DNA from 3 places in the Virgibacillus halodenitrificans genome. Region 3 is predicted to be linked to each of the others. Evidence: riboswitches for the same ligand, from Rfam matches in the RefSeq annotation. Region 3 holds a riboswitch; each other region holds the start of a gene.
What was found. Region 3 has a riboswitch for cyclic di-GMP ahead of BME96_RS07595 (prepilin-type N-terminal cleavage/methylation domain-containing protein). Riboswitches for the same ligand answer to the same signal wherever they lie in the genome.

Region 1: it holds a riboswitch for cyclic di-GMP, as region 3 does, so the genes downstream of both, BME96_RS01525 (hypothetical protein) here and BME96_RS07595 (prepilin-type N-terminal cleavage/methylation domain-containing protein) in region 3, are expected to answer to the same signal.
Region 2: it holds a riboswitch for cyclic di-GMP, as region 3 does, so the genes downstream of both, sinI (DNA-binding anti-repressor SinI) here and BME96_RS07595 (prepilin-type N-terminal cleavage/methylation domain-containing protein) in region 3, are expected to answer to the same signal.

What each region holds. Positions count from the first base shown of each region.
Region 1 is NZ_CP017962.1:280,202-290,678, reverse strand. It holds gene BME96_RS01555 (BCCT family transporter) at 1-1,284, opposite strand, end outside; gene BME96_RS01550 (squalene/phytoene synthase family protein) at 1,655-2,443, opposite strand; gene BME96_RS01545 (TrmB family transcriptional regulator) at 2,496-3,254, opposite strand; gene BME96_RS01540 (MFS transporter) at 3,397-4,551, shown strand; gene BME96_RS01535 (carboxymuconolactone decarboxylase family protein) at 4,695-5,066, shown strand; gene BME96_RS19475 (DUF5667 domain-containing protein) at 5,214-6,173, opposite strand; gene BME96_RS01525 (hypothetical protein) at 6,190-6,687, opposite strand; cyclic di-GMP riboswitch class I at 6,749-6,834, opposite strand; gene BME96_RS19745 (hypothetical protein) at 7,011-7,160, opposite strand; gene BME96_RS01520 (homoserine dehydrogenase) at 7,330-8,658, shown strand; gene thrC (threonine synthase) at 8,627-9,688, shown strand; gene thrB (homoserine kinase) at 9,685-10,477, shown strand, end outside.
Region 2 is NZ_CP017962.1:2,623,251-2,633,727, forward strand. It holds gene BME96_RS13640 (YigZ family protein) at 52-702, shown strand; gene nagB (glucosamine-6-phosphate deaminase) at 782-1,507, opposite strand; gene nagA (N-acetylglucosamine-6-phosphate deacetylase) at 1,509-2,684, opposite strand; gene nagE (N-acetylglucosamine-specific PTS transporter subunit IIBC) at 2,781-4,715, opposite strand; gene BME96_RS19635 (hypothetical protein) at 4,825-4,989, opposite strand; gene BME96_RS13660 (VanZ family protein) at 5,134-5,631, opposite strand; gene BME96_RS13665 (helix-turn-helix domain-containing protein) at 6,002-6,337, opposite strand; gene sinI (DNA-binding anti-repressor SinI) at 6,416-6,541, opposite strand; cyclic di-GMP riboswitch class I at 6,565-6,651, opposite strand; gene BME96_RS13675 (LPXTG cell wall anchor domain-containing protein) at 6,799-7,446, opposite strand; gene sipW (signal peptidase I SipW) at 7,482-8,054, opposite strand; gene tapA (amyloid fiber anchoring/assembly protein TapA) at 8,054-8,917, opposite strand; gene BME96_RS13690 (TasA family protein) at 9,032-9,589, opposite strand; gene BME96_RS13695 (CalY family protein) at 9,657-10,253, opposite strand.
Region 3 is NZ_CP017962.1:1,445,747-1,456,223, reverse strand. It holds gene dnaE (DNA polymerase III subunit alpha) at 1-896, opposite strand, end outside; gene BME96_RS07650 (sporulation membrane protein YtrH) at 1,038-1,370, shown strand; gene ytrI (sporulation membrane protein YtrI) at 1,370-1,876, shown strand; gene BME96_RS07640 (YtzJ family protein) at 1,999-2,196, shown strand; gene BME96_RS07635 (DHH family phosphoesterase) at 2,261-3,202, opposite strand; gene BME96_RS07630 (YtpI family protein) at 3,360-3,653, shown strand; gene BME96_RS07625 (DRTGG domain-containing protein) at 3,807-5,114, opposite strand; gene BME96_RS07620 (hypothetical protein) at 5,186-5,413, opposite strand; gene pilO (type 4a pilus biogenesis protein PilO) at 5,589-6,131, opposite strand; gene BME96_RS07610 (hypothetical protein) at 6,112-6,663, opposite strand; gene pilM (type IV pilus biogenesis protein PilM) at 6,676-7,593, opposite strand; gene BME96_RS07600 (prepilin peptidase) at 7,612-8,367, opposite strand; gene BME96_RS07595 (prepilin-type N-terminal cleavage/methylation domain-containing protein) at 8,454-8,828, opposite strand; cyclic di-GMP riboswitch class II at 8,863-8,946, opposite strand; gene BME96_RS07590 (type II secretion system F family protein) at 8,990-10,189, opposite strand; gene BME96_RS07585 (type IV pilus twitching motility protein PilT) at 10,192-10,477, opposite strand, start outside.

The DNA.
Region 1 (10,477 bases), 1.2 Mb from region 3:
AACTGTGTATGACATGGTATCGACGGTAGTCGCTACAAAAATAACAGAAACTAATAAGAATCCAAGACCTATCCACATTCCTAAAGGTAATTGATCTGTAATTGCCAACACGGCTGCAGGCATGCCGCCCTCATTGAGCGCAGTTGAAATTGAACCAGGATGTTCTTTTTCAAAAAATACTCCGGTTCCACCAACAACAGAAAACCAAAAGTTATTGACAATTGGTGCGACAATGGAAACAGCAATAATCAAATCTCTAATTGTTCTGCCTCTTGAAATTCGAGTAATGAATACAATTAGCATTGGAGCATATCCGATAAACCATCCCCAGAAGAATATAGTCCAAGATCCAAGCCATGCATGATCTCCACGATATAGACTCATTGTTAAGAAGTTCTGTAGTTGGAACCCTGTTCCTCCAATAAACGAGTCAATTATAAACATGGTTGGCCCAATGATAAGGACAAGGACCGCAAGTACGATGGTTAGCCCAACATTATATCTGCTTAATGTAAGAATCCCGCGATCTACTCCAGTAGCTGCTGATATTGCAGCAATTCCCGCTAAACTCAAAACAATTATTATACTTACTGTTAACGTATTCGGAACATTAAAAAGGCTGTTTAGGCCATAAGAAATTTGCAAACCAAGAAATCCTAATGGTCCTAATGTACCAGCAACTGTAGAAATTACTGAAAAGACATCTGCTGTAGTTCCTAAAGCACTATTTTTATATATTTTTTCACCAAATATAGGGTATAATAATCCTCTTGGACGCAGTGGAAGTCCCTTGTTATAATGAACATACATCATTACAATAGTAGCAAGTGTACCGAGAATGGCCCAAGCAAGGAAACCCCAATGCAAAAAGGACTGCCCAAATGCTGCTGCTATATTGTTAAACTCCCCACCGCCAAATAACGGTGGTGTGCTCATATAGTGATACATAGGCTCCGAAGCTGCCCAAAAGACACCTCCGCTTGCCAGTAGGGTAACCAGAATCATGGCTATCCAACGAAAATAACTGTACTTAGGCTTACTTTGTTTTCCTAAACGCACCTTTCCATACTTGGAAAATGCCAAATATAATCCAATAAGAAAATTACCAAGTAATAATAACTGCCAATAACCTCCAAAAATCTCTGCTGCATATCCAAATAATGTTCCAATTGCACTATCCACCATCTCACTATTTAATAAAGACAGTAGGATAAATAAAATTAGAAAACCTCCGCTAAATATAAAAACGGGCCAATCTAATTTGTTCCTCTTAAAAAAATCCACGATTTTCCTCCTAATTAATTTAGGAGCAAGTGCCAAAATACGACCATTGGATGGAACGAAATATGAATTCTCTCTCTATTACCATAAATGCTCAGCCATCAGCTTGCTCTTTTTTTAAAATACAATGTTTAATTATAGGTAAATCTATTACTGCCGTCAAATTTTCTAATTTCTTCTTTCATTTTACGTTTATTCTGTGTAATATAACCGAATTCTAAACTTAAAAATCTTCTTCAGCACTTCATCTGCAAATATGAGAGATATTTACTACCGTTTTTCTAAATTCTTTGTCCATCATACCCTCAATGGCATACTTCATTATTTCTTGTAAACAAAATAGACCGCCTCCTTATAAGACGGTCTTTCCATATCATTTCTTGTTAATTATATCCTCTACGGTATCTTCCACTTCATTACGGGACATTTTTTCCTTCCCATTTTCCATTGCCTTTAATGTTTTCTTCGCCAACGCGAGAGGAATTCGGCAAAATAGAAGGATATTACGTGTTTTAATTACTTTGATATATTCATCCGCTTGCTTTAAGTTGCGTTTCGCATATGTAAACATGTCTTCTCTTGTCCATCCGTCTGGGATAAATTGGACACCACGTTCAGCATCTTCCTTTTGGTTTCTGATCATATTCACTGCCTGCAATCCTCTGCCATAGCCAATTGCAAGTTCACGATCTGTTTTCGTGCCGTCATACCACTCCCAAATATCAGACAACATAACTCCAACAAGACCAGCCACATAATACGTATAGTCATCCAGATCTTCCTCTGTATGGATGATCCAGTTTTTCTCCGTCCATTTTGCCATACCCTCCGCCATAATGGCAGTAGATTCCGTTACTTTATCGGTTATTCCTTGTGGACACACTTCAATCCAATCACCGAGTCTGAGAGTAACTTCAGGCAAAACAGTTTCATAGGGCTTCACAAGTTTTAAATAAGCCTCTTGATCAAAATCGGTCTTCAATAGTTTAGCCGTCTCTCTGAGTAACTGTTGTTTCGTATCCGAAGAAAGCTGCTCATGGTCCTCTATTTCATCAATTGCTCGCATGCAAAGGTACGCTGAAGCAACCGTTTTCTTTAAAGTAGGCTTTAGTAAGTTAATTGGAATATTAAATGTTCTGCTTGTCTGTTTTAAAACACGCATGGCATCTTTTTGTACATCTTGGTTATTCAAACCTGTTTCCTCCCTCAACCGATTAATACCTTAATTTCATTAAAACATTCCGTATCTCCGTATCTTTTACCACAATATCTTTATATTTTCTGGTTATTTCCGTCAAAGCAACATCATGATAAAAGAATTCTGTAAAAAACTTAACAAGTGGACGCGATTGCGTTCGAATTGCTTGCCATTCTCTATCTTCTATTCCGGCAAAAAGCATTTCTCGCTCGTCAATAATTATGGTCCGACTCTGTTCTAAACTATCATGGTAATCATCAGGAATAAGGACGGAAACATCAGGAATCTTTGTTTCTAACTGACCAATCACATGCATCGTAACTTGGAGTCCGTGTGCATACTTGTTTTCAAGTAAAGGCAATACTTTTTGTAAATCTCCGGCCCATCCTGAAATAAAGATAGAAACAGTTGCTTCCTGGATTAACTCTTTTAAGACAACCTGTATGGACTGGTCATCTTTTAATGTCCAGACACGATCATCTGTAGGGATATCTGTCGCTTCCATCTTTTTTAACTTTTCTATCTTATAGTTAAAGTCACCTTTTAATTTTTCAACTAACATTTCAATAGGCAAAGCGGCATATACTCTTTTCTTTTCCGTTGTCGACTCAAGAATTACACCCTTATCACCCAAACGATCAAGTACCTCATAAACTTTCGCGCGGGGCACGCCAGAGCGTTTAACAACCCTAGATGGATCCAGAGGTTCATTGCTTGTAGCCAAGGCTTGATAAACTTGGCTTTCATATTGAGTAAAACCAAATTGTTGCAGCATAATTATAATCTCCCTGAAACTTCCTTTATATAACCTATAATAGCATAATTCACTTATTTGTTCACAAGAGAACTTGCTCTTGTTTTTTTTCGTTATACAAGTTACTATTATAGTGGTAACTTAAGAGAGAGGGAAATGAATAATGGATAAACGTGTTTATTTACTGACAATCGTCTCATTTGTAGTAGGGATGGTCGAATTAATTATAGGTGGTATCCTTGATTTAGTGGCAACAGATTTGGGAATTAGCCTTGGAAAGGCCGGTATGCTTATTACCGTATTCTCACTCGTTTTTGCAATTGCTGCTCCAATCCTATTGGCTGCGACCAACAAAATAGAAAGAAAGAAGCTTACGCTGATTTCACTTGTTGTCTTCTTAGCAGGTAATATGCTAGCAGTAGTAAGTCCAACATATATTATACTATTTGCAGCTCGAATCATCTCTGCAGCGAGTGGCTCTTTACTTGTAGTTTTATGTATTACCATTGCTTCTAATATTGTTCAACCAAATTATCGGGGAAGAGCTATAGGAGTTGTGATGATGGGAGTTAGTGGCTCTCTTGTTCTCGGAGTACCACTTGGACTAATGCTAGGTAATGCATTCGGTTGGCGTGCTCCATTTATGCTTATATCTGTGTTAACTGTATTCTCATTTCTCGGGGTCTACTTTTTCATGGGTAAAATTGATCCAAAGCCATCGATTTCCTTAATTAAGCAGTTAGCTACTTTAAAAAACCGTAAAATATTCTTTGCTCAATTGACTACGTTTTTATTTTTGGCTGGGCATTTAACGCTTTATGCGTATTTGACTCCTTTCTTAAAAACAACAATGGGCTTAGACGGAACTTGGGTAAGTATCGTTTACTTACTATTCGGAGTGGCAGCAGTATTGGGTGGTGGTATTGGAGGCACATTCGCTGATAAATTCGGTGCCAAGCCTACTATTATTGGCGTAATTATAATTTTTGGCTTAGCTATTTTTAGCATTCCATATACAACCTTTGCAGTACCAGTATTTTTAATTGTTATGATTATTTGGAGCATGATGAGCTGGGCAATTACTCCCGCATTACAGAGTTATTTGATCGAAGCAGCACCAGAAACATCAGATATACAACAAAGCTTAAATAATTCTGCACTTCATTTTGGAATTGCCTTTGGTTCTTTTCTCGGAGGACTTGTTATTGAGCAATCAGGTGTAGAGCATAATGCAACAGTGGGCGGATTTTTCGTTATAATTGCGTTAGCTACTGCAACAATTTCCATGGTAAAAATGAGAAGCAAGGCATTGGCTTAAATTCAAAATGTTTTAGAAAAGAACCCTACTTCAAACTCTGAAGTAGGGTTTTTTTGCTTTATCGTACTATATGTATAATTTTGTTGCTTTCTAATAAGACTATACTATGCAATCTAAAACAACGGTGAATTGGAGTGAGTACAATGGAAGAAAATTATGAGGAAATGGAAAATTATTTTGATCAATCTATTATGGATTATAAACAAGGAAGCAGCAGATTTGAAAAAAGCTTCCCTAAAGTCACCAAAGCATATTTTGATTTTACAGACGCTTGTTTTCAAGAAGGATCTATCGGTAAGAAAGAAAAGCAATTAATTGCCCTTGGTATTAGCGTTTACGCACAAGATGAATACTGCATTATCTATCACACCAAGGGAGCAGTAGATAACGGAGCAACAGAAGAGGAATTTATGGAGGCTATTTCGGTTAGTGCAGCGCTAGGTGGGGGAGCAGCCTTTGCTCAAGGAGTAACGTTAGCAATGGATACCTATGATCACTACAAAATGAAACACTAAACTTCTATTTGATAACTGAATATTTCCGCTGAAGCATAAACCTGAAATAAATAAAAATAGAGAAAAAGAATAGCGAAAGGCCATCTCTTTTTCTCTATCGATTTTAGTACATTTCTATTTAATAACTAAATCTTGAAATGCCAGCTTTTAATCGTCATCCTCATCTTCTTCATGTTCTCTTTCAGCTTTCTCTTCGGCTCTTTCACGTTCCCTTTCTGCTTTTTCTTCTGCCCGTTCACGTTCTTTTTCTGCTTTTTCCTCTGCACGCTCTCGCTCTTTTTCTGCCTTCTCTTCAGCTCTTTCTGCTGCTTCCTCTGCTTTTTCACGATCCCTTTCTGCTTTCTCCTCTGCACGCTCTCGCTCTTTTTCTGCCTTCTCTTCAGCTCTTTCCGCTGCTTCTTCAGCTTTTTCACGATCTTTTTCTGTTTTTTCCTCTGCGCGTTCACGTTCTTTTTCTGCCTTGTCTTCGGCTTTTTCTGTTGCTTCTTCGGCTTTTTCGCGTTCCTTCTCTGCCTTGTCTTCAGCTTCTTCTGCTTTTTCCTCTGCTTCGTCTTCAGCATCGTCATCTACGTCTTCTTGATCATCTAAATGCAATCTTTTTTCTGCAAAAGCCTTATGAATTTTCTCTACTACTTTTTCTTGATTATTAATTGCTCTTTGAATTCCTTTCTTAGCGTCTTCAGGAATATCATCTCGAATCAAAAGTGATTTTAGTATCTCGGTTCGCTTTGCAATATAGGAAAGAACTTCTTTTTCCAGTGCATCTATTTCCTCTATCTCATCATCAGTTTTATTGACTTCAGCTAAATTTTCCTCCATTAATTCTCCGTGTATGTCAGCTTCTTGAATCAGTTTTTTTGCTGCAGCTGGATCACCCTGTTCAATTGCGAGCTGTGCTTCCCTTAATCGTTTTTCTGCAAATTGTTCTTGTAATAACACTTTATCACTAAAATCGGTAGTTATATCATAGGTTGCCTCTTCCAAATATCGGGTTGTGTCATATAAATCAGATTGTGGGTCTACCACCTTTAACGATTCTTCAGCAAAAGCTTGTCCACCTAAGATTAAGCTAAAGCCTATGGTTAAGCCTGTTAAACGTTTAATCATTTTTACAGCCCCTTTATTAATTCACTAGTATATTTTGTCTTAGTTTATTAATTTCATTATTTACTTCTTTATAGTCAGCTACCGGAGTAACAAAGGTAAAAATGTAGGTATAATCGCCTTGTTTTTCCAAATAAATGTCTGTACGGATTTTTGTTTTCATAGTTGATTCAAACGATATGTAATTTTCTTTTTCCTCTAAAATTTCCACTTTTCCGGCACCAGTTACCAATTCATTCTTAATTATTTTAAATGATTTTTTAGTAGTTAGGGAAGATATAATTGCGTTAATTGTATCTTTTTCAAACTTAGCATTTAATTTGTTTCCATTCATATTAGCTTTAGCTAATTTCCAACCATCGGTTTCTTTTACTTTCACATTAAATTCTTCATTTTCATACAACATTTTGAGATCTGCGGTTCCTGTACTCCCAGTCCCTTTTGCTTCCTTTGTGCCCCCACATCCTGCCAACAGAATTAAAACAAGAAGAAGTAGAAGCAAAGCACTTTTTTTCATTTTTTAGTTCCCCCTTTCAACAAAAAAACACATCGGCAATCGGATGTGTTGCATTCCTGTAACCGGTAGCTGGCAAGCGTTGGATCCCCTCCTTTAGCCCCTATAGCTTTGCGTCATTGGCTTTCACCAATTTTGCCATGATCAAATTACTTTAGTGTTAAACTATTTAAACTATACCACCCTATTAAATAGAAGTCAGCATATTATTTATAAATATCAAAATAAATTCTCTAAACGTATAATCTTGTCCGATTCCTAACGTTAATTATAGTTATAGCCACTTCCTTTAAATACTTCCATTAAATGATTTTACTATCCTTTTACTATTTACTTTTACGAAATATGGCTGTGAATAAGATTCCAGCGCCTAACCCGATCGCCCCTCCAGCTTCCAGTGCCCCAAAGAGAAGTCCAACCCCAGACCCTACAGACAAACAAGAAATAAAAATGAGTCCTACTCCCGAATAGTTCATTATATTAAACCCCCTGTGATTATCTTCCTTTTATTTAACTTATTACAATTGCTTCTTTTTTGTTACCTAAATGAAAGCGCTTAATTAATAATTCTAAAAATTCTCTATTGCCATACGTTTCCTTTCATGTTTAAATATCTATTAAATGAAAAAACTATGAGGTGATTTTGTGGGAAGCAATGTTTCAGTTGGTCTATTAGGTTTAGGAGTAGTCGGTTCAGGTGTGATTAAGCTTATTGAAAACCACCAGGAAGAGCTTGCACACCAACTCGGCTGTGGAGTAAATGTAAAGAGTGTACTAGTTCGGGATACGGAAAAAACACGTGATGTGCAAATAGATCGAACGTTTCTTACCACTAATCCAGAAGATATTTTAAACGATCCGGAAATCGATATCATAGTAGAGGTTATGGGTGGAGTTGAAGAATCATACCATCATATTTTAAAAGCATTCTCATCCAAAAAACATGTGGTAACAGCAAATAAAGATTTAGTTGCATTACATGGGCCAGAGCTTCAGGAAGCAGCAACCAAAAACCAATGTGATTTTTACTACGAAGCGAGTGTAGCAGGAGGAATTCCTATTTTAAGAGGGATTGCTGAGGGCTTGTCCTCTGATCGGATTCAGCAGGTAATGGGTATTGTTAATGGTACAACCAACTACATACTTACGAAAATGAATAATGAAGGCATGCCATATGAAGATGCACTAAAACAGGCTCAAGAGTTAGGTTTTGCAGAAGCAGATCCAACAGCAGACGTGGATGGATTAGACGCTGCTCGTAAAATGGCCATTCTGGGAAGACTCGCATTCTCTACAGATATTGCCTTAGAGGAAGTAGAAGTTACCGGCATTAAGGATCTAGATTTAGAGGATTTAAAATATGGAGATAAGTTAGGCTACACAATGAAACTCATTGGATTTGCGAACTGCAAGGATAAAAAGGTAGAAGTCAACGTTCAACCGACTTTTTTAGCAAAAAGCCATCCTTTAGCAGATGTTAAAAATGAATATAATGCCGTCTATGTTTACGGGGAGGCTGTAGGAGAAACAATGTTCTATGGCCCAGGTGCCGGTAGTCTGCCAACAGCTACGGCAGTAGTGTCCGATATTGTAGCTGTTATTAAAAATATTCGTTTAGGTGTAAATGGCAGACAATCTGTTGCACCAAGATTTAAGAAACAATTAAAAGCGCCTGACCAACGATTTGGACAATATTATTTACGTCTACAAGTAAAGGATGAGGTAGGAACTTTTTCCAAAATTTCTTCCTTGTTTAATGAGCTAAACATTAGTTTTAAGCGAATCCTTCAAACACCTGTTCAAAAACATCAACAGGCAGAGATAATTTTGGTTACTCATCAGACTTCTTTAAGCAATTTTACTACAGCTTTAGAAAGACTTAATCGTCTGGATGCAGTTATTAAAGTAAAGAGTTATTATAAAGTGGAAGGAGATGCTAAGAATGAAATGGCACGGTCTGATCAGTCATTATAAGTCATTTTTACCAGTAACAGAACATACGCCATCACTAACTTTACATGAAGGTAACACACCATTAATCCACTTTCCTGCTCTCTCAAGTCAACTAGGCATTGATCTGTATGGAAAGGTAGAAGGAATAAATCCCACAGGCTCGTTTAAGGATCGGGGAATGGTGATGGCTGTAGCAAAAGCTGTCGAAGAAGGTAGCACCTCTATTATTTGTGCTTCCACAGGTAACACCTCTGCTTCAGCAGCTGCTTATGCTGCAAGAGCAGGGTTAAAAGCAATCATTGTTATACCTAAGGGTAAAGTAGCCCTCGGAAAGCTGGCACAGGCTATTATGTATGGTGCAGAAATTGTAGAAATCGATGGTAACTTTGACGATGCATTGAAGATGGTTCGAAAACTTAGTGAAACATCTCCTGTGACGCTCGTTAATTCTGTCAATCCATATCGGCTTGAAGGGCAAAAAACAGCAGCTTTTGAGATATGTGATGAGCTTGGTGCTGCTCCAGATATACTTGCGATCCCTGTTGGTAATGCAGGTAATATTAGCGCATATTGGAAAGGGTTTAAAGAGTATAATGAATCCAAACAAACAGGACTTCCTAAAATGTTCGGATTCGAAGCAGAAGGTGCTGCAGCCATTGTTAATAATAAAGTGATAGAAAATCCGGAAACCATAGCAACAGCTATTCGAATTGGTAACCCTGCAAGCTGGGATCTTGCTGTAGCAGCAAGAGATGAGTCCCATGGGGCCATCCATTCTGTTTCAGATGAAGAGATTAGTAATGCATTTAAACTGTTACCACAAGTAGAAGGTGTTTTTGCAGAGCCTGGATCATGTGCCTCCATAGCCGGGGTTATTCAGCAATGTAAAGCTGGAACAATTCAAAAAGGAAGTAAAGTGGTAGCTGTGCTAACAGGGAACGGTTTGAAGGATCCACAAACAGCTATTGATCAGTTGGAAGTAGAAACTGTTTCCTTGCCTAATGACGAAGCTACTGTAACAGATTATATAAATAAATTGGTGAAAGCATGATGAATTTTAAGCTTTCCGTTCCAGCAAGCACAGCCAACTTAGGCCCTGCTTTTGATTCGGCAGGCCTGGCAGTACAGCTTTATCTTCATTTAAATGTAGAACAGTCAGATAGGTGGGAGTTTGTCCATACAACCAAGCTATTACCTGACTGCTTAACATATGAAGAGCATTTTATTTACCAAATTGCACAAAGAACTGCAGAACGTTATCAACAAAACCTTCCTCCAGCTAAAGTGACCATATCAAGTGATATCCCTTTAGCCAGAGGGCTTGGAAGCAGCGCTTCTGCCGTTGTTGCAGGTATTGAGCTTGCGAACCAGCTATGCAAACTCTCCTTGTCCCAAAAAGATAAATTACAAATCGGCACAGAAATCGAAGGGCATCCCGATAATATAGCTGCAGCTTTACTCGGAGGCTTAGTAATTACTGCCAAATTAACAGAGGATGACCTTGAATATGTCCATTTATCCGATATCGATTTGGATACCGTTGTATATATTCCTCATGTAGAACTAAAGACAGAGGCAGCTAGAAAAGTAATTCCAGATCATTTTTCCAAAAATCAAGCTACTACTGCCAGTAGTATCAGTAATGTAATGGTAGCGGCTTTGATAAATGGTGACTATGAACAGGCTGGGAAACTAATGGAGAGGGACGGTTTCCATGAACCATTTCGGGCAGAACTTATTCCAAATTACCAGCAAATAAAGCTACTAGCCAAAGAGCATGGCGCTTTTGGAACAGTCATCAGTGGAGCAGGTCCTACTATGATTTCATTTGCGTCTAAGG
Region 2 (10,477 bases), 1.2 Mb from region 3:
AACATACAGCTCTATGTATATATAATGGCTGTTCAGGAGGTGAATTGCAAGATGTTAGAGAAATATTTTACAGTTAAAGAGACTGGAATGGACGAAATTATTATCCAAAAATCTAAATTTATCGGCTATGTCCGCCGAGTTGAGACAGAGGAAGCAGCCCAAAATTTCATTCAGGAAATTAAGAAAAAACACCATGACGCAACACATAATTGCTCTGCTTACATGATTGGGGAGCATGATCAAATTCAGAAAGCAAACGATGATGGAGAGCCTAGTGGCACGGCAGGTATGCCAATTTTGGAAGTGTTAAAAAAACAACAATTGAAGGACACTGCGGTAGTTGTAACAAGGTATTTTGGAGGTATTAAGCTTGGAGCAGGAGGGCTAATCCGTGCATACAGCAGTACAACTTCACAAGCTATTCGTACGACAGGTATTGTTAAACGCCAACTAATGCAAGGTTTCTCTTTAACTATTGATTATACTCTATTAGGTAAATTAGAAAATGAGCTGCGTCAAACAAGCTATGTTTTAGATACAATTAATTACTTGGATAAAGTAGAATTGATTGTTTATGTAAAAATAAGCGAAATGGAGCACTTTCAAGAATGGATCATTAATTTGACAAGTGACCAAGCCCTTATTGAGAAAAAAAATACTACCTACATAGAAATAGATGTGGAATCTACCTCAGAAACCTAAAAAACCGAACTAATTCGAAGGATGCTCTACAATTTCGAATTAGTTCGGCTAACACACATTTCTCTGCCTCAATAACTTCTTATAGTGAGGACATTGCTTCTTCATCAGCAATAATCGTCACATTTTCATGTTTCTGCAAAATAGAAGCAGGAAATTCCTCTGTTATCGCGCCATTCATCAATTTTGCCAAAGCGTCTGCCTTCTTTTTACCGGAGACTAATAAAATAATCGCCTTACTTTCCATAATAGAGTCTATTCCCATTGTAATTGCTTTTGTAGGAACATCATCTAAAGAAGGAAAAAACCTGGCATTCGCTTTTCTTGTCGATTCATCCAATTCTACAACATGCGTTCTGCTAGAAAACGGAGTACCAGGTTCATTAAAACCTATGTGTCCATTTAAACCAAGTCCTAATACTTGTAAATCAACGTTTCCCACTTGCTTAATACGGTTTTCATACTCCTTGCATTCGCTTTCTAAGTCAGCAGCATTCCCATTTGGTAAATGGGCATTTGCAGTTGGAATATCAATATGATCAAACAGCTTTTTATTCATATAGTAATAATAACTATTTGGATCATCCTGACTAATACCGACATATTCATCGAGATTAAATGTCTTTACATCAGCAAATGATACTTCTTTTGTTTTATATTTATTAATAAGGCATTCGTAAAGCCCTTCAGGTGTAGATCCTGTAGCAAGACCAAATACTGGCTGGTCTGTAGCAGCAAGCTGTTCAACAATAAATTCACAGGCTCTTTCACTCATTTCTTGATAATCTTTCACCTTGATAATTTCCATTTTATTCTCCTCCTTTATAAGCGATGACTCCTCGGCAGATTGTATAATTAATATTCAAATTGTCATCGACTAGTAATACATCCGCGTCCTTCCCTGCTTCAATACTTCCTTTTCTGTCATATAAATTTAATTGTCTAGCAGGATTTTCTGAAGCCATCTGGATGATATTTCTCATTGTGACATCATTTATCTTTAACATTTGGCGGGCTCCTTCATGCATTTTCAAGATACTTCCAGCCAACGTACCATTTTCGAGTACAGCACGGTCCTCTGTAACAGTTACCGGCTGGCCACCAAGCTCATAGTTACCTGCATTCAAGCACTTCGCACGCATAGCGTCCGTAATTAGGATGAGACGTTCACTACCTACATTTTCATAAATAATTTCCAGCATTTCTGGAGAAATATGAATACCATCTGCAATTAGTTCTGCGCGCAATTCTTCTAATTGAAAAGCAGCACCTACAACTCCAATGTCACGGTGATGGATACCAGACATTGCGTTACATAGATGTGTTACTTGACGGACACCATATGAAACAGCTCGCTTCATGCCTGCAAAATCTGTGCCGGTATGGCCTGCTGAGACATTCACACCGTTACGGTAAAGGTGGTTTATAAACGATCCATCAGCATCATGCTCAGGTGCCATCGTAATTGTTTTAATCTTATTCCCGGATTTTTCTTGCCATTCATTAAATTGTTCTATGTTTGGCTCCATAATAAAATCGAGTGGTTGTGCACCAGCTTTTGTTTCTTCAATAAATGGTCCTTCCAAATGTACGCCAACCATTTCAGCAAAACCGGCTTTATTTTTATAGTGTGCTATATTCTCAAGTGCCTTATCGATATTTTCAGGAGCTTGTGTTATTGTAGTGGCAAGAAAGCTGGTTGTTCCTTCTCGTGGCAATACTGCTGCCATTGTATCCAGAGCAGCCTCCGTTGCATCCATGACATCGGCACCATCAGCTCCATGAATATGTCCATCAATAAAACCAGGAATTACCTGTAAACCTGTACCGTCAATAATTTGAACATTTGTTGGCAACTCTTCTTGAATGTTTTCATGCACTGCAGCAACCTTGCCATGCTCTATTAAAACTCCGCCTTTATTTATTATTTTGTCTTCTTGATATATTTTGGCATTTTTAATATAAATTGGTACTATGCTTTTCATTATCAGTTCTCTCCTTTCATTAAACAGTCGACTTCATACTTTTTATATGTATAACAAGGCTGGTGTGCTCTATGGTACACCAGCCTGTAACTTCGTTTATTTTATCTCAATAATAGGTTTTGTTCCAGTTTTAAGATCTCCAGTTTGCGTGATTGAGACAGTTTGGTTTTCAGGTAAATTAGTGAAGATAATCGGCGTAATAGTAGATAACTCGTTCTTACTAATATAGTTCAGATCAGCCTTCACTAACGTATCTCCCTGTTTAACTACATCTCCTTCTTTTACATAAACGTCAAAGCAAGAGCCTTCAAGCTTTACTGTGTCCAATCCAATATGAACTAAAATTTCCAGTCCGGATTTTGTACGAAGTCCAACAGCATGCTTTGTTGGAAATACATTTAATATTTCCCCATCAACTGGAGATGCAATAATTCCATCTGTTGGGTCAACAGCAAAACCGTCTCCCATCATTTTGGTAGAGAATACTTGATCAGGTACTTCTGACAATGGAATAACTTTACCATTCACAGGCATAGCAATTTCTTCATAAGAAGTACTTCCTTGTTCTGGTTGTTCTTGTTCAACAGGTTGCTTTTCCACCTGTCCAGGTGCTTCCATATTGTTGTTGTCCATACGTTTCTTCATAGCTGTAGCAAGAAACTCTACTGTAGTACCTACGATTACTTGAAGATTTGTCCGATTGACCTTCATAACTCCGTGAGCACCTTGCCGTTTTAATTCTTTTTCATCAATTTGTTCCATGTCATTTATTTGTAGTCTGAGGCGTGTTGCGCAATAATCAAGTGATTTAATATTTTCAGGTCCACCAAGTGCTTTTAAATAGTGATAGGATTTGTTGTCATAGTCTTTTGCACCTTTACCTCGTGTTGGCGTTCCAGTTTGTTCTGTTTCTTCTACATAATCCTCGTCTTCATCTTCCCGTCCTGGTGTTTTCAAGTTCAGCTTCTTAATTAGAAGTGTGAAGAGAAGGAAGTATATGATACCAAAAACAATTCCTTGAGCAAGTAATAGTAGTGGATGCTGAGCGATACCAAAGTTTAGAAAATAATCTATGGCACCTGCTGAGAAACCAAACCCATGGCGAATATCCAGCCAATAAGCAACCATCATTGAGAGCCCTGTTAGTAAAGCATGTACACCGTAAAGAACTGGTGATAAAAACATAAATGAATATTCAATCGGCTCTGTAATCCCTGTTAAGAATGCGGTTAAGCCAATACTTGCTAAGAAACCACCAACCGCTGCTTTACGATGTTTTTTCGCAGTTACATACATAGCTAAGCATGCTGCTGGCAAACCGAACATCATTACAGGGAAGAAACCAGCGGTAAAGTGACCTGCTGTTGGATCTCCATTAAGAAAACGATTGATATCACCTTTCCAAACATTCCCTGCTGCATCAGTGAACGTACCGAAATCAAACCAAATTAACGTATTGATAACATGATGAAGACCAACTGGTATTAAGAGACGGTTAAAGAAACCATAAGCTCCTACACCTGCTGCTCCTCCATTAATAAATAAGTCTCCTAAACCATTAATCCCGTCCTGAACCGGTCCCCACAATAAGCCAATAACACCTGAAATAATAACCATCGTTACTGATGTAATAATTGGCACGAACCTCTTCCCACCAAAGAAGGCGAGAAAGTCTGGTAGCTGAATATCACTGAATCGATTGTATAAATGTCCTGCAGTTATACCGGCGATGATACCTGCTAATACTCCCAAATTCAGTTCATCATTGATTGCCTTGTAGCCACCTTCTAATACAAGGAAACCAACAGCTCCCGCTAATGCTGCTGCTCCATTCCCATCTTTTGAAAAACCAATCGCAATTCCAATAGCAAAAATCAGTCCTAAATTATTTAAAATCCCATTACCTGCTGCAGTCACAAATGGAATATCAAATATATCCTCCGCGCCCAGACGCACCAGAAGCGCAGCTGCAGGTAACATAGCAATCGGTAACATTAAAGATTTACCGAGACGTTGTAAATAACCAAGCAATTCGTTCACTTCCTTCCATAGTATGTATTAAATTATTACTATAACTTATCATACCCCTAATTTCCAAAAAAAACTACATGCCGAATTCGAACATGTAGTTAGATTGTATTTATTTAATTGTAGTCTGTTGTTGCATTTGCTCTCCAATCATGCATCCATGCTTTAACTCACTTACAAGCATTTGGATTAATTGCTCTGAATTTTTAATTGTATGATTTTCCGTCTCATCAATCACTTTTTTTAACATATCTTTATATTTTTCTTGCTCAAGCATCTAATTTCCCGCCTTTTATTAAAATATTTCTGATTAGTTAATTTGAACTATAACATATATTGATAGGAAGTGTTGTCGAAATTTGGCATTTTTTATACTTTTTTCAAAATTATTGTTTACATTTAATACTTTCGTCATCATCATTTATTTTTTGTCAGTTATCCGAAGTTTTATCTTCCTTAATACTATAATGAAAACTACGGCCAAAAATGCCCCAAAACCATCTAATGCTACATCTCCTGCGTATGGTGTTCTATTCGGTGTAAAGCCTTGATGAAATTCATCTAAAATAGCATATGCAATTGTAAGTAAAAAGGAAAGTGTTATCGCCTTTTTTATCGGTAAAGAGATGCTCTTTCTCCACGCCAGATAGAAAAGAAGACATAAAATAAAAAACACGGTCACATGAGCTCCCTTACGCAGAAAGAACTCTATAAACCCATTGACCCCTCTTGATTCAATACTTACTACTGAATGATGGTAGTTAAAAGCAATCCATCCCAATAGAGGTTCAAGAAAAGATAGGTCAAATTTATCGGATAAGAAAGGTTTTATATCCTGTTTTTCATATGGCTGATGGGAGGAATAGAAAATAATCCCCATCCAACCGATTGGCAAAAGCCAGTATGTATATTTCTTCATTAATGATAGCTCCTGTTCTGAATGCTTCTATATTCTTTATCACTAAATTATGAAAATGAAACCTAGCAATTTTATTTTTAGCTCACCTAAAAGCTGAGTATTTAACGATTGATCTCTAAGAAAGAATGGTTCCAAAATGTGTGAGGATTATCCAATGATTCGCGACATAGATAAAGAATGAATTAACTTATTGATATTGTGTTACTGCATTTAAAATTAAATATAGCAGAAATTATTCAAAGAATGAGTATATTATTACATTTGTAACGAACAAGCTTACACTTTACTTTCGTTTCTAATTACTTTTCCTATAATAAAAGCCAAATAAAAAACCGTCAGCTATTTGGCTAAGCGGTTTGGTCTATCCTATTTATTTGTTATTTCCCTGTTTACTACGCCATTTATTGAATTCCAAGTATTCTTTGAATTGCTCCTTCGTTACTCCGGAGTCCATGGCTTCCTGTACAATCTCAAGCCATTCATCGTCTAATTCTTCTATATCAGCAGACTGTTTTTCGCGTATCAATTCGTTTACTGAAACATCTAGAACAACGCTAACTTTTTCAATAAACTGGATCGATGGATTTGTCTGTATATTACGTTCGATTGAGCTAAGGTAGGATTTAGCAACTCCTGCTTTCTCAGCAAGTTCTGATAGGGACATTTTTTTATCTTTACGTATTTGTTTAATTTTATCACCGATCAAGTTCTCACCTTCTTTCAAAGAGAATTATATCATATAAAAGGTGAGTGGTTCTATATAAAGCACAAATAAATCCATTTTTCAACCTTTTTTGTTCCCCGATAAAAATAATTTAATTTCCTTTAAAGGTATACCGAGAGTTTTAGCTTCTTTTATTAATTCAAGCCATTCTTTATCAACTGTGTTAATTTCTACTTTACTTGTCATTTAACCGTCCCCCATTATTTTTTCCAGATAGCCCAGCCATCTTAGCTCTTAACACCTTAGATCTGTGGCTTTGCGCCCTCCCTTTTCAGATGAGTTTGCCTTTTTCTGAGGAAACTTATTTTCTATGACTATCATACTATATACCCTGTTATTATTACATAGCTTGTTTTGTCATAATAAAACTAGTTTTGTTAAATTAGAGTAAGCATCTTGTCGAGTATGGTTGTTATGGATTGTCGAGTGCCCTTACTAGTTTTTTAACTGTAGTTTTTACTAACTTTTCTCCATTTTTTGTACAATAGGATAAATACCCCACTTATCAAAAGAACAGCACCAGATAGAAATAGGTTAAAAATTCCTGTTGCTGTATTGGGAAGAAAAGACTGTGTCTGCGAGTTGCCACTGCCAATCATTCCATCAACACTAACTTCAGCTAACTGACTAGTTTTGCCTTCTGCGGTGAACAATATAGAAAACTCAGCATCAAGTCCTTGAAATTCATTACCGAGATACTCTGGGAAAATAACTGTTACTTCCAATTCCTCTTGCTTGGAAGTACTAAGGTCTCTGTCGGAAAGCTTAGTGAAGTCTGCCAGTTTGCCTTCATATAAAACAGTTTTACTGTCATTGATTTCCAACAGTAATTCATTGAATAGCTTCTCCTCCCCATCATTACGTAATGACATTTGATAGGTAAAATCCTTTATACCATTGTTTTGAACGGTGATTGTGCGGGGCGCCCAGTCTCCTGGCTTCATATTGTTGATATTAAATAATACATCTCCTGGTAAAACATTGATGGCTAACTCTTTTTCTTCCTCTTCTGCTGTGACGGAGTTGCCCCCCATTACTATAACTAAGGCCAAGATACAGAATAGAGTAACAACCAATTTCTTAAAAATCATAAGCATCTTCCTTATAGAGAACAGCGAAGGGAAGGCTACTTCGCCTCGGCTGTTCCAGATTTATTCTTATCCTCCAACTGGCCGAGTGCACGCCATATGGTAAATGCAGAGTATCCAAGCATGAGAATACCTGGTAATATCAAAAATACTATACTTCCTTTTGGAGATTGTGAAAAATCAATAATATAGCCTACATAGGGAATGGTAAATCCGTCATAGCTGGCAACAACATTTTCAGCAATTACCGGTTCCGAATCTGCTGCATTGTTGTTATCACCTTTCGTTGTATACATAACACCATTTTCCGATTTGATAACTTCTGCAATTCTATGTGTAATCATGATGTCTTCATCAGCCATAAAAGTAATAACATCATCTTTTTTGAATTTGCTGCCATCATCCGTAGGCTTCACCGCGATAATTGACCCTGTCTGAATACCCGGCTCCATAGAACCTGACAGCACTGTTTTCAGTTGATAGCCAAATACCTGTGGTTCTCCTCCAGAGAGTTTGGTTGATAGTACGATACCTGCTACTGTAATTAGCAACACCATCAAAATGGTAGATACTAATCGATTTACCCATTTCATTACCACTCGTCTTTTCATTACTTTTCATCCTCCTGGTTTTTTTGCGTTTCTTCTTGTTTGGTTACTTTTTCCTCTTCCTGCTTCGCCTGGTCTTTTGACTCTGATTGCTTTTTATCTTCTTTTACCTTATCTTCCTTTACAGGCTCTGGAGGTTTTTCAGTTTTTTCTTCTTTGGTAGGTTCTGACTTCTCCTGTTGGGCTTTTTCAGGTTTCTTTTCTTCCGATTTTTCTTCCTTCACCTGTTCTTTAGGATGTTCTGTTTCTTTTGTATTAACTGATGGTTCATCTTCCTTCTCTACTGGCTTTGTTTTCTTATCCTCCTCTGTCTCACAGGTAACGGTTATTTTACCGCTCTCCACAGTATCCTTTTTTAGATGCTCATTCGTTTGATAAACAACAAAAACATAGACGCCCGGTTTGTCTGTTTTATAGGTTAATTGAATACTCTCTCCTTTTTTGAGTGCTTTAATTTTCCCTTCATTTTCAGCTAACTTTAGTTTCTTACCTTGATTCTTTGGGTTACCTTTTTCGCCATAATAGACCTCATACCTGCTGTCATGTCCCATGTCACTTTTTCCACTATTTTTCAGGTTAACCTTTAATAACTTATCCCCACATGCTTCTATCCGTTGCGTCTTTTTATGTGGAAACTTTAATTTGCTCATATCTATTACTTCTTCAGGTACATCAGGGTTTTCCATTTCCCAAGTCCCAATAGAAAGTGTCTTCTTCGCATTAATTGTGTCGGTAAAATGCGCTGAAGTCCCCCCTGTTAGGTAGGAAGCAGACAATAAAATCAGATACCATGCCAGCGCAATTTTTACTGTTAATAAAAAAGTTTTGTTTTTTGTTTTAAACTTTTTCAACCGGCTATAACGCAAATTCATCTCCACCTTTTCAAATAAAGAATTTACATACATTCACAAACCGGAAATTAGTGTATTACAGGCTTGTGAATATAAATAAACTCAGAAGGAGAAAGGATCCTCCTTCCTTTACTCTAATGTTTTCCCATCACGCTGAACTGCTTCAAAATTCCAATTTAGTTCTATTGTGTCTTTCTGGAAATGGTTTTGGTTATTCTCATTATTAATAAATTCTATTTCTACCGAAAATTCTTTTGGACTGCTTCCTACTGGAAATTCACCAACTATTTCTTCAGGTGTTTGTTGCAATTCAGCTAAGGTTTTTGGCTCATTAAATACTGCTTTTCCATGATGTTTAAATTGAACTTCAATATATTTACCCAAGTCGTCACCATTGTTTGGAGCTCCGTAATCGTTAACTACATAGGAGGAAATTAACTTTATATTTTTTATATCTACATTGCCCTCATTCAACAACTGGAACTCACCGTTTACCGAATCCCCTGGAACCATTTTTTCTACGTTTATGATATTTTCTTTATTAATTTCCAAATCGAGTAGGCCAGCAGCAAAAGTATTGTTCGTTTCTTCAGTATCGCTAAAATAGGCATATGTGCCGCTACCTATTAAACATAGTCCAATTGCAGCCGTCGCAACTGCTGTTAGTATGCTGTTTTTTAGATTCATTGAAATAAACCTCCTTTATAATTATGTAAAGGAAAGAAGGAAGAATTACTTCTCCCTTCTTAACCTACTATTTTGCTACACCTGCACCTTGCTTACCTTCAAATGTCCAAGTTAATTCTAAAGAGTCACCCTGAAACTTGTTTTGGTCTTGGCCATTCTCTACAAATTCAAACTGAACATATAACTTATCCGAAGTTCCTACAGCAAGTTTACCTCCTCTTTCACCTAGCCAAGCAGAGAAGAAATTTCCTTCAATGACATCTGGAGACATGTTTTTGAGTTCCGCCAAGGTTGTAGAAAATATAGGTACATCATGTTTATCTGCATTCAATAAAAAGTTTACTCGAACATGTTTACCAAAATCCTCGCCTGCATTATCACCATTGACATCTGTAACTGTATAATCCGTTAATAAATCAATAGTAGCAATGTCCAGTGATCCACCGTTCACTAAATCAAATGAACGGGTCATCCAATCACCTGGCTTAATATTTTCAACATCAATTACTGTCGTCGGATTAGCACTTAAATCCAATGTACCCGCTGCAAAGTTTCCAGTAGCTTCTGCCTGATCACTAAAATAAGCAAACGTTCCTCCACCAATAAGTCCTACTCCTAATACTGCTGTTGCGATTCCCATACCTAACTTTTTCTTAATACTCATTTTTACATTCCTCCAGATTTATAATATTATTTTCTTACAGATAAATAGATTGGATAAAAGCTTCTCGCTGTTCTAAGCAAGCACTTTCTACATGATTCACAACCAATTAACAAAATTATTTCCACTTTTGCACTCTACAGCGAATATCCTCCTTTCCTATGTAACTCATTCGTTCTTTATGACTTTTATTATGTTCTTTTTAAAGAACGATTAATTGAAGTATA
Region 3 (10,477 bases):
ATTGTTTGGTACCTTCTATCTAATCGATTCCAGCATTCCTTCTCCAAATACGTATGTACATCTTCATTAACATTCAATGGATAGGCAGGAATCATACGCTTGGTAAAGTCAAAGGTTACCACACAGTTAGCACTGATTTGCTGATTATGCTTATATGCCTCAGGCCAAGTCTGTTGGAACAGCCCCAGCATTTCTGATGGTGATTTTAAATAACGTTGTCTTACTTCAGGTCCCGACAAACGCATATCCCATTCTTTCCCCTGCTTCATAGCTTGTAAGCAATCAAATGCCACTTCATCTTTTTCGTTTAGATAACGAACATCCTGTAATGCTACCACAGGAAAAGGCTGAATCTGGTAAAAATGATGAAGCTTGTAGTTAATAATTCTCTCATCCTCTGTTCCATGATCTGCAATGCCAATATAAAAACTTTCATCCGGAAACACAGCTTGTCTTGTATGGATATAGGAATTAATATCGGGATCTTCTGCCTTTATTAAAGAAGTCAGTTGTGATTGGGCAGCAGGAATAATACCAAACAATTCATTGGTATAGTGAGATAGTTGATCTAAGGTTATATGGCTACTTTTATTCTCCTGCAAGAATGTACTAAGCTTCATCAAATCATGATAGCCAATATTATTTTTAGCTAATAAAATACAGGACTCCAGTGAGCCGTCTTCTAATAGAATACTTGTAACCATACCGATGATTGGCTTTATCCCCTTCTGTACACAAGCTTTATAAAAAGAGACAGCACCGTACAACACATTTTCATCTGTTAAGGCAAGTGTATTAAACTGAAGTTCGTTTGCTTTATTTACTAATTTATCAATGGTTATAGTGCTGTTCATCAGGCTATAACCTGTTCTCACCTGTAAATGAGTGTATGACATAATATCCCGCCTTCTAGTTCTCTACCTTCTATTATAACAATCTCCAGAGAACATGCATACGGATTACCTGTGAGATTATCATAACCATCCTTATCTTTTCATAAAATAATAGAAGCATGTCCTAGAAGGAGTGTGTATGTAGTGGAAGAACGTTTTTTTGCATCGTTTATTCATTGTTACTTTATTGCGTTTGGTGTCATTATTGGTGGAGCCATAATCGGGAGTATCGGATCTTTTCTTACTGGGGAAGCGCCTATAACCGCTATCAACAGAATCGCTAAAAGCTTACGTATATGGGCCATTGTAGCTGCTATTGGGGGTACGTTTGATGCGATTGCTAATTTCGAGAAGGGGCTATTGGACGGTTCTACCTTGGATTTGGTGAAACAGATTTTATTTATTGTTTCTGCAATGGGAGGAGTTAAAACAGCTATCTTATTAATTGAATGGCTAATTCAGGAGGAAATCACATAATGCATATCCCTCCATACCATAAAAAAGTCACTTGGCAACGTTTCTTTGTAGGCATGTTATTCGGTGGTGTTATCGCCTACTGTACGCTTATATATATGTATGGTGAGATGTATGAGCAGCTCTTAAAAGAAAATCGGGAATATCGCACAGAATTAACCGAGTTAAGAGATTTAAACGAGGCGCTTCTTCAGGATAAAAAAGATTTAAACGAAAAATCGAAGGAACCTCTTACTGTTGAAACTATAGAAATTAACATCGCTAATAAGAACGAATACCGTTTAGACCGGTTAATCGTTCATGATTTAGAAGAAATGGTGAAAAAGGAAATAAAACATATCATAGGTAGAGATATTTCCATTATTGACAAAAGTGATGATCTTCTAATTTCCTCTATCGAGAACAAAAACTTTACTGTAGATGAATTTACTTATTCATTTAAAGTGGAAAAGCTAGCGATCATCTCTCAAACAGTGAAGTTAACACTTCATGCAGAACTTGCTGATTAATGTGAACGTTTCATGAAATATTTGAAAACGAATGGCAAAGTACAAAAAAATGAAATAAAATAGAATTAGAGACAAATAACTAATTTATTCATATACTAATGAACGGGAAAGGAGAGATTGGGATGTTAATCATGAATGAGAGAAGATTACGAGATGAAAAACTCAGACAGTTAAAACAAGGTCGCACCGCTTATGCTGAATCCGGAGAACTAATTAGGTTGATTAAACGGGAAATTGAGAAGGAGCATCTTCATGTCTATTGTGATGATACAAGAACAGGTTGCTGGTTTATCCCAATGCCTGACAGTAAAACAAGCTAAAAATTTCAAACCATATAGAAAGTGTGCTGATTTCCTCCCTCCATTATGAAATCAGCACACTTTTTTATTTATAATCAGAACATGCTATGTGTAGGTCATTGATAACTTTTTCCGCTTCTTTCCATGTTGGTACAGATGCACCTGCAGCCATAGGATGACCTCCACCATTATATTTCGCAGCAATATCATTGACTATAGGTCCTTTTGAACGGAATCGTACCCGTATGAGATCCTCTTCTTCAATAAAGAAGACCCATGCCTTTATACCTTCCACTTCTCCTAATACACCAACTAGCTGACCGGTATCTACAGGACTGACCCCAAATTCATTCAATATGTCCCTTGTTAATTTAACCGTACTCATCCCTTCTGGAGACAATGTGTAATTTGTTAATATATACCCTCGCATTCTTGCTATGGATTCCTTCATACTGTAGATACCATCATAAAGAGCCGTACGGTCAAAATCATAGGCTACAAGCTCAGCAGCATAATGGAATGTCTTTGTCGTAGTACTAGGGAATAAAAATCTTCCTGTATCACCGACAATTCCTGCATAAATAAGTCTTGCTGCCTTTACATTCATTGACAATTGATCTTGTAATTCAAGATAAAACTCATAAATCATTTCACTTGTTGAACTCGCATTTGTATCTACCCACCTTAAGTCACCATAGGTATCCACATTTGGATGGTGGTCGATCTTGATCAGTTTCTCACCTAAATCATATCTCTGATCACAAATTCGAGCAGCATTTGCGGTATCACAAACGATAACTAATGCGCCTTCGTACACTTCCTCCTCAATCGTATCCATTCGCACAAGAAATGTTAGAGATGGATCCTCTTCCCCAACGACATAGACTTTCTTCTCAGGGAAATTCTCCTTAATTAATTCCATTAATGCCCCTTGAGAACCGAGTGCATCAGGATCTGGTCGTACATGCCTGTGAATAATAATAGTATCAAATGCTCTAATATCATTTAAAATTTGTCTTGTAATCATTTTATGACTCCCATCTCAACTACTCTCCTTAGCTCTACTTCCATACCTTAAGAATTATCACTAATATTTGCGGCCACAAAGCAAGCTTTCTCTTTCCTATCCTGATAAAAAAAGTTACAATATATGAGGATATTAAAAAGATAGTAGGAGAGGTTATATGTTTATATTTCCAATCATCATCGTACTTTCACTTGTTTTATATGTATATTATAAAGTCGCCATATTAAAAAGTGAAGATAAATTAACTCAAGCTTATTTTAACGCAAAATCCCGAATATGTCTTGGTAGTTTCGTTTTCTTTTTTGGGATAAATCAGTATATTTTTTATCAGACAAGAATTTCTCTTTTTATTGGCATCGTTTTTCTGATTTTGGGTGGAATGCAGTTATTAAGAGGAATGAAGGAAGTCAAGCACTACCGTAGTGAATATAGGCGTTTGAATCCCAAATAAAAGTCCAAGTTCCTACAATAAAGGAATAATTCGCGAGGAGTCTGCGCATTTTCCCTCCGCTAATTACAAAAATAAATCCGAACCATGATTCATTAGTAGTACGAATCGGTTCGGATTTTCAATGTATAAATTTTTTATGCCTGCCTCTGTTTTTTATCTATCAATTAATTGTGCCATAATCAGTCCTTTGCCGACTACTTTTCTTCCTGTTAAGACCTCTACATCCAATTTGGCATATACACGGCCCGCTTCCAGCAGCTTAGGCTTAATTGTTATTTTACTATCAATTTGTACTGGTTTTATAAAAAATACGGATAGATTTTCAACTACTAAATCACCTTTTTTATAATACTGCAACAGCCTGCTACTTGCCTCTGTAATTAATGTGGTGAATACACCATTGGATAGTGTACCAAGCTGGTTCGTCATTTGGGGGGTAACTTCTGTTTCAAATACAATCTCACTGTCTTCTGTATGGGTAAGATTACGAGCAACGATGTCATTAATCGTCTCTCCAACCTGAGGCTGTTTTTGGATCTGCTGTAATGCCTTCAAAACATCCTGTCTGGAAATAATCCCTTGTAATTCATGAGCCTGATCAACTACTGGTACAACCTCGATTCCTTCCCAAACCATTAGGTGAGAGACGGAAGCAAGCGAAGTTTTAGCTTGTACTACTTGCGGATCCCTGCTCATTACTTTTTCAATATGCACATCATTTGCTTTACCGACAATATCCTTTGAGGTTACCATTCCTATAACTCGCTTTTTGTCATCCACAACTGGAAAACGAGTATGGCCGGATTGATCATTCAGTCGATACCAATCAGCTATCGTATCTCTTGCAGTCAGATAAAAGGATTCATCATAGGAAGTAAATATATCGCCTACATAAACGATTTCCTTCTTAATGAGCTGATCATAAATGGCTCGATTGATCATTGCTGCAACAGTAAACGTATCATAGCTTGTGGAGATAATAGGCAGCTGCTTTTCATCCGCCAACTGCTTAATATATTCCTCTGTATCGAAACCACCTGTAATTAAGACAGCTGCCCCCTCTCCCAGGGCCAGTTCCTGTGCTTTTATTCTATTTCCAACAATGACCAATGAATCTGCTTCTGTGTAACGAAGCATGGCATCAAGCTGCATTGCACCGATGATGAATTTATTTAATGTTTTATGCAGTCCTTCTCGGCCTCCAAGCACCTGGCCATCAACAATATTAATTACTTCTGCAAACGTAAGACGCTCAAAATTTTCTTTCTTTTTTGTCTCAATCCGAATTGTCCCAACACGTTCAATTGTTGATACAATACCTTGATTTTCCGCTTCTTTAATGGCGCGGTATGCCGTACCATCACTTACATTCAATTCCTTGGCAATTTGCCGGACAGATATTTTATGGCCTACTTCCAATGCTAAAATATGCTGAATAATTTGTTCATGTTTTGTAGCCACCGGGGCCCACCAACTTTCAACTGTACTAATATTATCTGTATATTTTATTATACAGTTGAAAGTACATAAACTCAATGATTAGAGGCTTGACGTCTTCTCAACTCTTTCTGTTCCATAACAGGAGGGGTTACCATTTGTAAAAGAGCAGCAAAATTCCCTCCAACTACCAAAATAAAAAAGGCTAACCAACCACCCCAAAAAAGCTTGGCCACAAATCCTGTTTCTTGTGGAATAATTGGCCAAGCAACATATAGTAGAAATGCTGCCAATAATAAACGCAATACGACATAATGACGCATGTCCCTTCTCCTCCTTCCTATTTATCTATATGAGAATATAGACAAAGTAGAACAAGATAGATAAATAACAATAGAAGCTGTGGAGAAGATAATTAGTACATAACATGTGGAGCTTGTTAAAAAAGCACTTAAAAGGTGCTACCTATATAATTGAAAAAGATAGCCAGAAATCCGGCTATCTTTGAGCATAAGTTTTTATTTGCAGGCTGGCAGTCGCTTGATCTGCAGTTTGTTGGATGGATAATGTGTCAATTGTAATTAGCCGTTCACTCTTTTGGATTCCGTCGAGAAAATGATGAATGTCATTTAATTTTCCGGCATAAACATCGATCACATATTGTTCCTGTGGGAGGCCCTCTGTCTGCTCATCCTCACCTTTCTCCAGCTGTTCCTGTCCTTCTGTTCCGACATATTCAATGGTCACTTTTGCAGCTATGGCCGCTTGCTGGAGTTTGCGCAGAACATCATCTGGTGACTTTTTAGGCGGCACAAGCAGATTAAGAGCTTTGTCCTCTTCAGTTAACTCATTTTTACTATTCGCTTGTGAGTCAAGCTTTTGCAATTGCTGTTCATACATGGAAACTTTTTGTACCTCTGTTCCAACTTCTTCCTGAGCAGGTTTGATAAGCGTGATAAACGAAATAATATAGATCATTATAACTGCCGCAACAATTCCCAACGTAATATATGTATGATTTTTAGTCCATTCCTTCCGCATCACCTAGCTCCTCTCTCAGGGCATCCTCGTCCACGATAATGGTTATTGTTGCCTGATAATTTTTATCCAACTTTGTCATCGCAGTGAGTTCTGTACGAAGGATGTACTTCTTCTCCTGAACGTCTTCCATATAATTTGCTACTTCTTCTACTGTAGAAAAAATTGCACCCATGACTAGCCGGTTTTCGTCCGTATGTTCAAAGCTAACCAGCTGATTAGGATTCTTCAATCCTTCCAAACTGCTATAATAGGAGGTAACCACGGGAATTTCCTCCGTGCGAATGATTTCTATCTCTTCTTTTATGTTATTTAATTGCTGTTGGTTTACTGTTGCCTTATTGATTTCCAGCAACTGTGTTTCCACCTGTGCTATCTTAATTTTCTCCTCTGTTAATTCAGCTTCAAGCCGGCTCTTTTGAATATATAAAATGGAGACAGCGATCGTCAGAAGAAGTAAAAAGAGGGCGACAAAGAAAACTGTTTTCCGATATTTCCAAGGCTGCTTTTCAAGAAAGTTTATTTCGGTATTCATACGTCATCCCCTTTAGCAATCTGTCTTCAATCCCAACCCCATTACATCCACATATTTCACAGGCAATTCTTCTTTCGCAAAACGATCTATTGGAATTGTTGCCTGATCAGCTATTTTTCTTTGTGCTTCTTCCAATAATGGAAAGTCCCCTGAAAGTACTATTTGCTCAATCTGCTCATTTCCTTTGGTGATCGAGTAACGATAAAAATCAATAATGCGGTTGATTTCCAAAATATAATCATCCAGCATTACAGTAATATTCGCTTCTTGTTCACTAAACAGCAAAGGATCAATTGTTATATACCTTGTGAAGATTGCTTTATGTTCTTGAAATATTGATATCCCTAAGCTGTCCCGATTCCAATGCGCTAATAACACATGCCTTGATGGCTCTTCTCTTGTCTGATAATAATAACGGTATACAGACAAGGAAGTCAGGTCCGCCCCAATCACTTTAAAACCCGCTTTGTCAAACACCTCTTCAAAAGCAGTTAATTTATCTTGCTGATAGGCGTATAGCAACACTTGCTGATATTCTTCACTTTCTGGTGTCACATCAAGATAATCAAGGGCAATTACTGGATTGGAAAAAGGAAGATATATTTTGTTCCCCAGTTGAGTTCTTACATAGTCCTTTGCCTCATTTCTAGCTAATGAAGCAGGTATCTCTATATTTCGAATCACGACTGTATCATCCGGCAAAGAAAAGAAAAGCTTCTTTTTTCGCCATTTTTTCTCATAAATCAGTTTGTTAATCATTTCCACAAGCACCGATTTATTCTCGACTTTCCCCTCTCGCACCGTTCCCTCCGGCAGTTCAATTTCTCCATAACTCACAAGACCATCTGCTGCAGGCATGCGATAGTAAGAATAACGTAAAAGATAATTCGTTATTACAATATTGACTCTGTCATTTGTTAATAAACCCATCGTGTATTCACCACCTGCTTATAAAAGTATCGTAACGTACCAGTTTATTAGATTGTCACCGTAAAAATATGTAATTAGGCTTGCTGCTACAATATAGGGACCAAAGGGAATCGGCTGCTTGCGATCAATTTTCCCCGACAGAAGCAAGATAATACCGATAATTGCACCTATCGTACAGGAAAGAAAGAAAGTGAGTAAAACTCCTTTCAGTCCGAGCACAATCCCCAGTAAACCAAACAGCTTCATATCTCCAGCACCCATGCCACCACGACTAATTAAAATGATTGCTGCGAGCAGCACAGTGCCAACTAATGCTCCAACTATACTTGACCACCAAGGGACAAGCGGCTCTACTACTCTCAGTATAATAAACAAAGGTAAAAAAAAGAGCAGCACCTTATCCGGGATGAGCATATAAGTAATATCTGCTACAAATATGATCATGAGCATCGACACAAATAATAAGGCAATAGCAAGCTCGATTTGCCAGCCAAAAATAGCATAGCTCAACGCAAAACCTATTCCAGTGATTACCTCGGTAATCGGGTAAATAAAAGAGATCGGCTGATGGCAATGACGGCACTTGCCCCCCTGTATAATAAAAGAAACAACCGGAATATTTTCATACCAGCTAAGCTGTTTTTTGCACTGGGGACAAATCGACCGGTCATTAGCAAAGGGGATCTGTTTTGGAAGGCGTAATCCGACTACATTAAAAAACGAGCCAAAAATGAGGCCGAATAGAAAGAATGACAATATGATGGCTAGTTGCATAATGTAAGCTCCTTGTATGATTCTATTAAACTATGTAATTATTGAAGAAACGCCCCGCGCACGGGATGTGCCGGGGCGTCTTTATTTTATTCTTCAGCACTTCCATCTTTTTTGTACTTTGTGTAAACAGCTATAGAATTAGATACTTTAACAGTATCATCTCCGTTATACTCGTTCTCACCAACTTTATCAGGAATAGACTCTAGAAATCCATTATCAACCAAATCGCTAAGTTTATAATCTTTCGAATTAATTCCTTCAGAAACAGCAGCTAATTTAGCAGCATTTTCTATTAGTTCAACATTTGCTGAGTGAGCTTCTTCCTCTGATTTACTGATCACATTTCCTATAGTAGGAACCGCAATCGCCACAATAATCGCTAAAATTGCAATAACTGCCAGTAACTCCACCAATGTAAATCCTTTTTGTTTTTTCAACACTTTTTTCATGCGTGTAAGCATAAAAATCCCGCCTCTCTTTAATATGTATCTATTAAATGAAGTCGGCCGGTTGCACTACTCGCTCCTGATTACCAAAGTGCCCATATACAGGTAATCACTCATCACTTCCTACTTTATTCCTAGGTATATTATAATACATAATCTTACTAAAATCTACCATTTTATTGAATGTTTTCAAATAGAGAAAACATTGGGATAACTACTGCGGTAATAATGCCGCCGACAATCACGGTAAGAATAATAATCATTAATGGTTCAATCAGTGTCTTAATCCGATTGGATAACTGCTCCACTTCTTCTTCATAAAATTCGGCAGCTTTTGTTAGCATATGATCAAGAGTTCCTGTTTTTTCTCCAATTTGAATCATTTGAATGATAAGCGCAGGGAAAGCCCAATGTTTCTTCATCGGTTCGGTTATTGATTCCCCTACTTCCAGGGAATCTCTTGCCTTTGCCAATACTTCTTCGATTACTCGGTTACCAACAACTTTCTCGGTAATTTCCACTGCTTCCAGGATGGGCACTGCACTGTTTACTAAGGTGCTTAGCGTTTGTGTCATTCTTACCAAGGCACCCTTATGGACGAGCACTCCGATAAATGGAAACTTCAGCTTACCGACATCTATCCGATAACGAAAAGAATCATACTGAATGAAGTATTTATATAAGATAAACCCTAACACACCCAAGACTGGAACCAACCACCAGAATAGGCCTGCCCATTCACTTAATGACAAAACAAATTTCGTATATGCTGGTATCTCTTCACCAAACGAACGAAACATCGTGACAAATTGGGGGACAATAAACACAAGTAAAAAGATACTTAAAACTAATGTAACTATTCCTACTATGGCTGGATAAAGTAACGCAGAAATGACCTTCTGTTTATTTCGGTACTCTTTCTCATAATAATCTGCCATCTGATTAAGAATATCGTCCAGCTTCCCACTCGCTTCCCCTGCATGAATCATATTAACTAGTAAACTTGGAAACACTTTTGGGTGACGTGCTGCTGCCTTAGATAAAGCTTGTCCCTGATCCAACTGCTTATCCATATCTGTAAGTGCAGTTCGCAATGCATAGTTCCCTGTCTGCATAATCATTGTTTTGGTGGCATCAGAAATAGAAATTCCAGCATGAATCAAGGTTGCATATTGCCGTAGGAATATGACAAAATCCTTATTTTTAATTCGTTTATTAAGAATGATATCTTTATTCCATGGCTTTGTTTCCTCTATCCGTAAAATAATCAACCCAGATTGCTCCAATTTCACGAGCGCTGCCTGTCGTGTATCTGCATCGATTTGCCCTTTCACCTTTTGACCAGAAAGCCGTTTTCCCGAGTATTGAAAATTCATTGCTAGTAACTCCTTTCGGGAAGGAATGGAGCAGCAGTCTCATAAGCAATTTGACCTTCATGTACTAGCCTTTTCAAATCCATTTCCAATGTATGCATTCCCAATTCCCGCGAGGTTTGCAACACGTTTTGGAGCTGATGGAGTTTTTCATTGCGAATGAGATTTTTCACTGCAGAAGTACTAATCATAATTTCCGTTGCCACTCTGCGGCCTTGCTCGTCCTTCGTAATGAGAAGTCGTTGGGAAATGACTGCTGACAAAATGGTAGAAAGCTGGATACGAATTTGG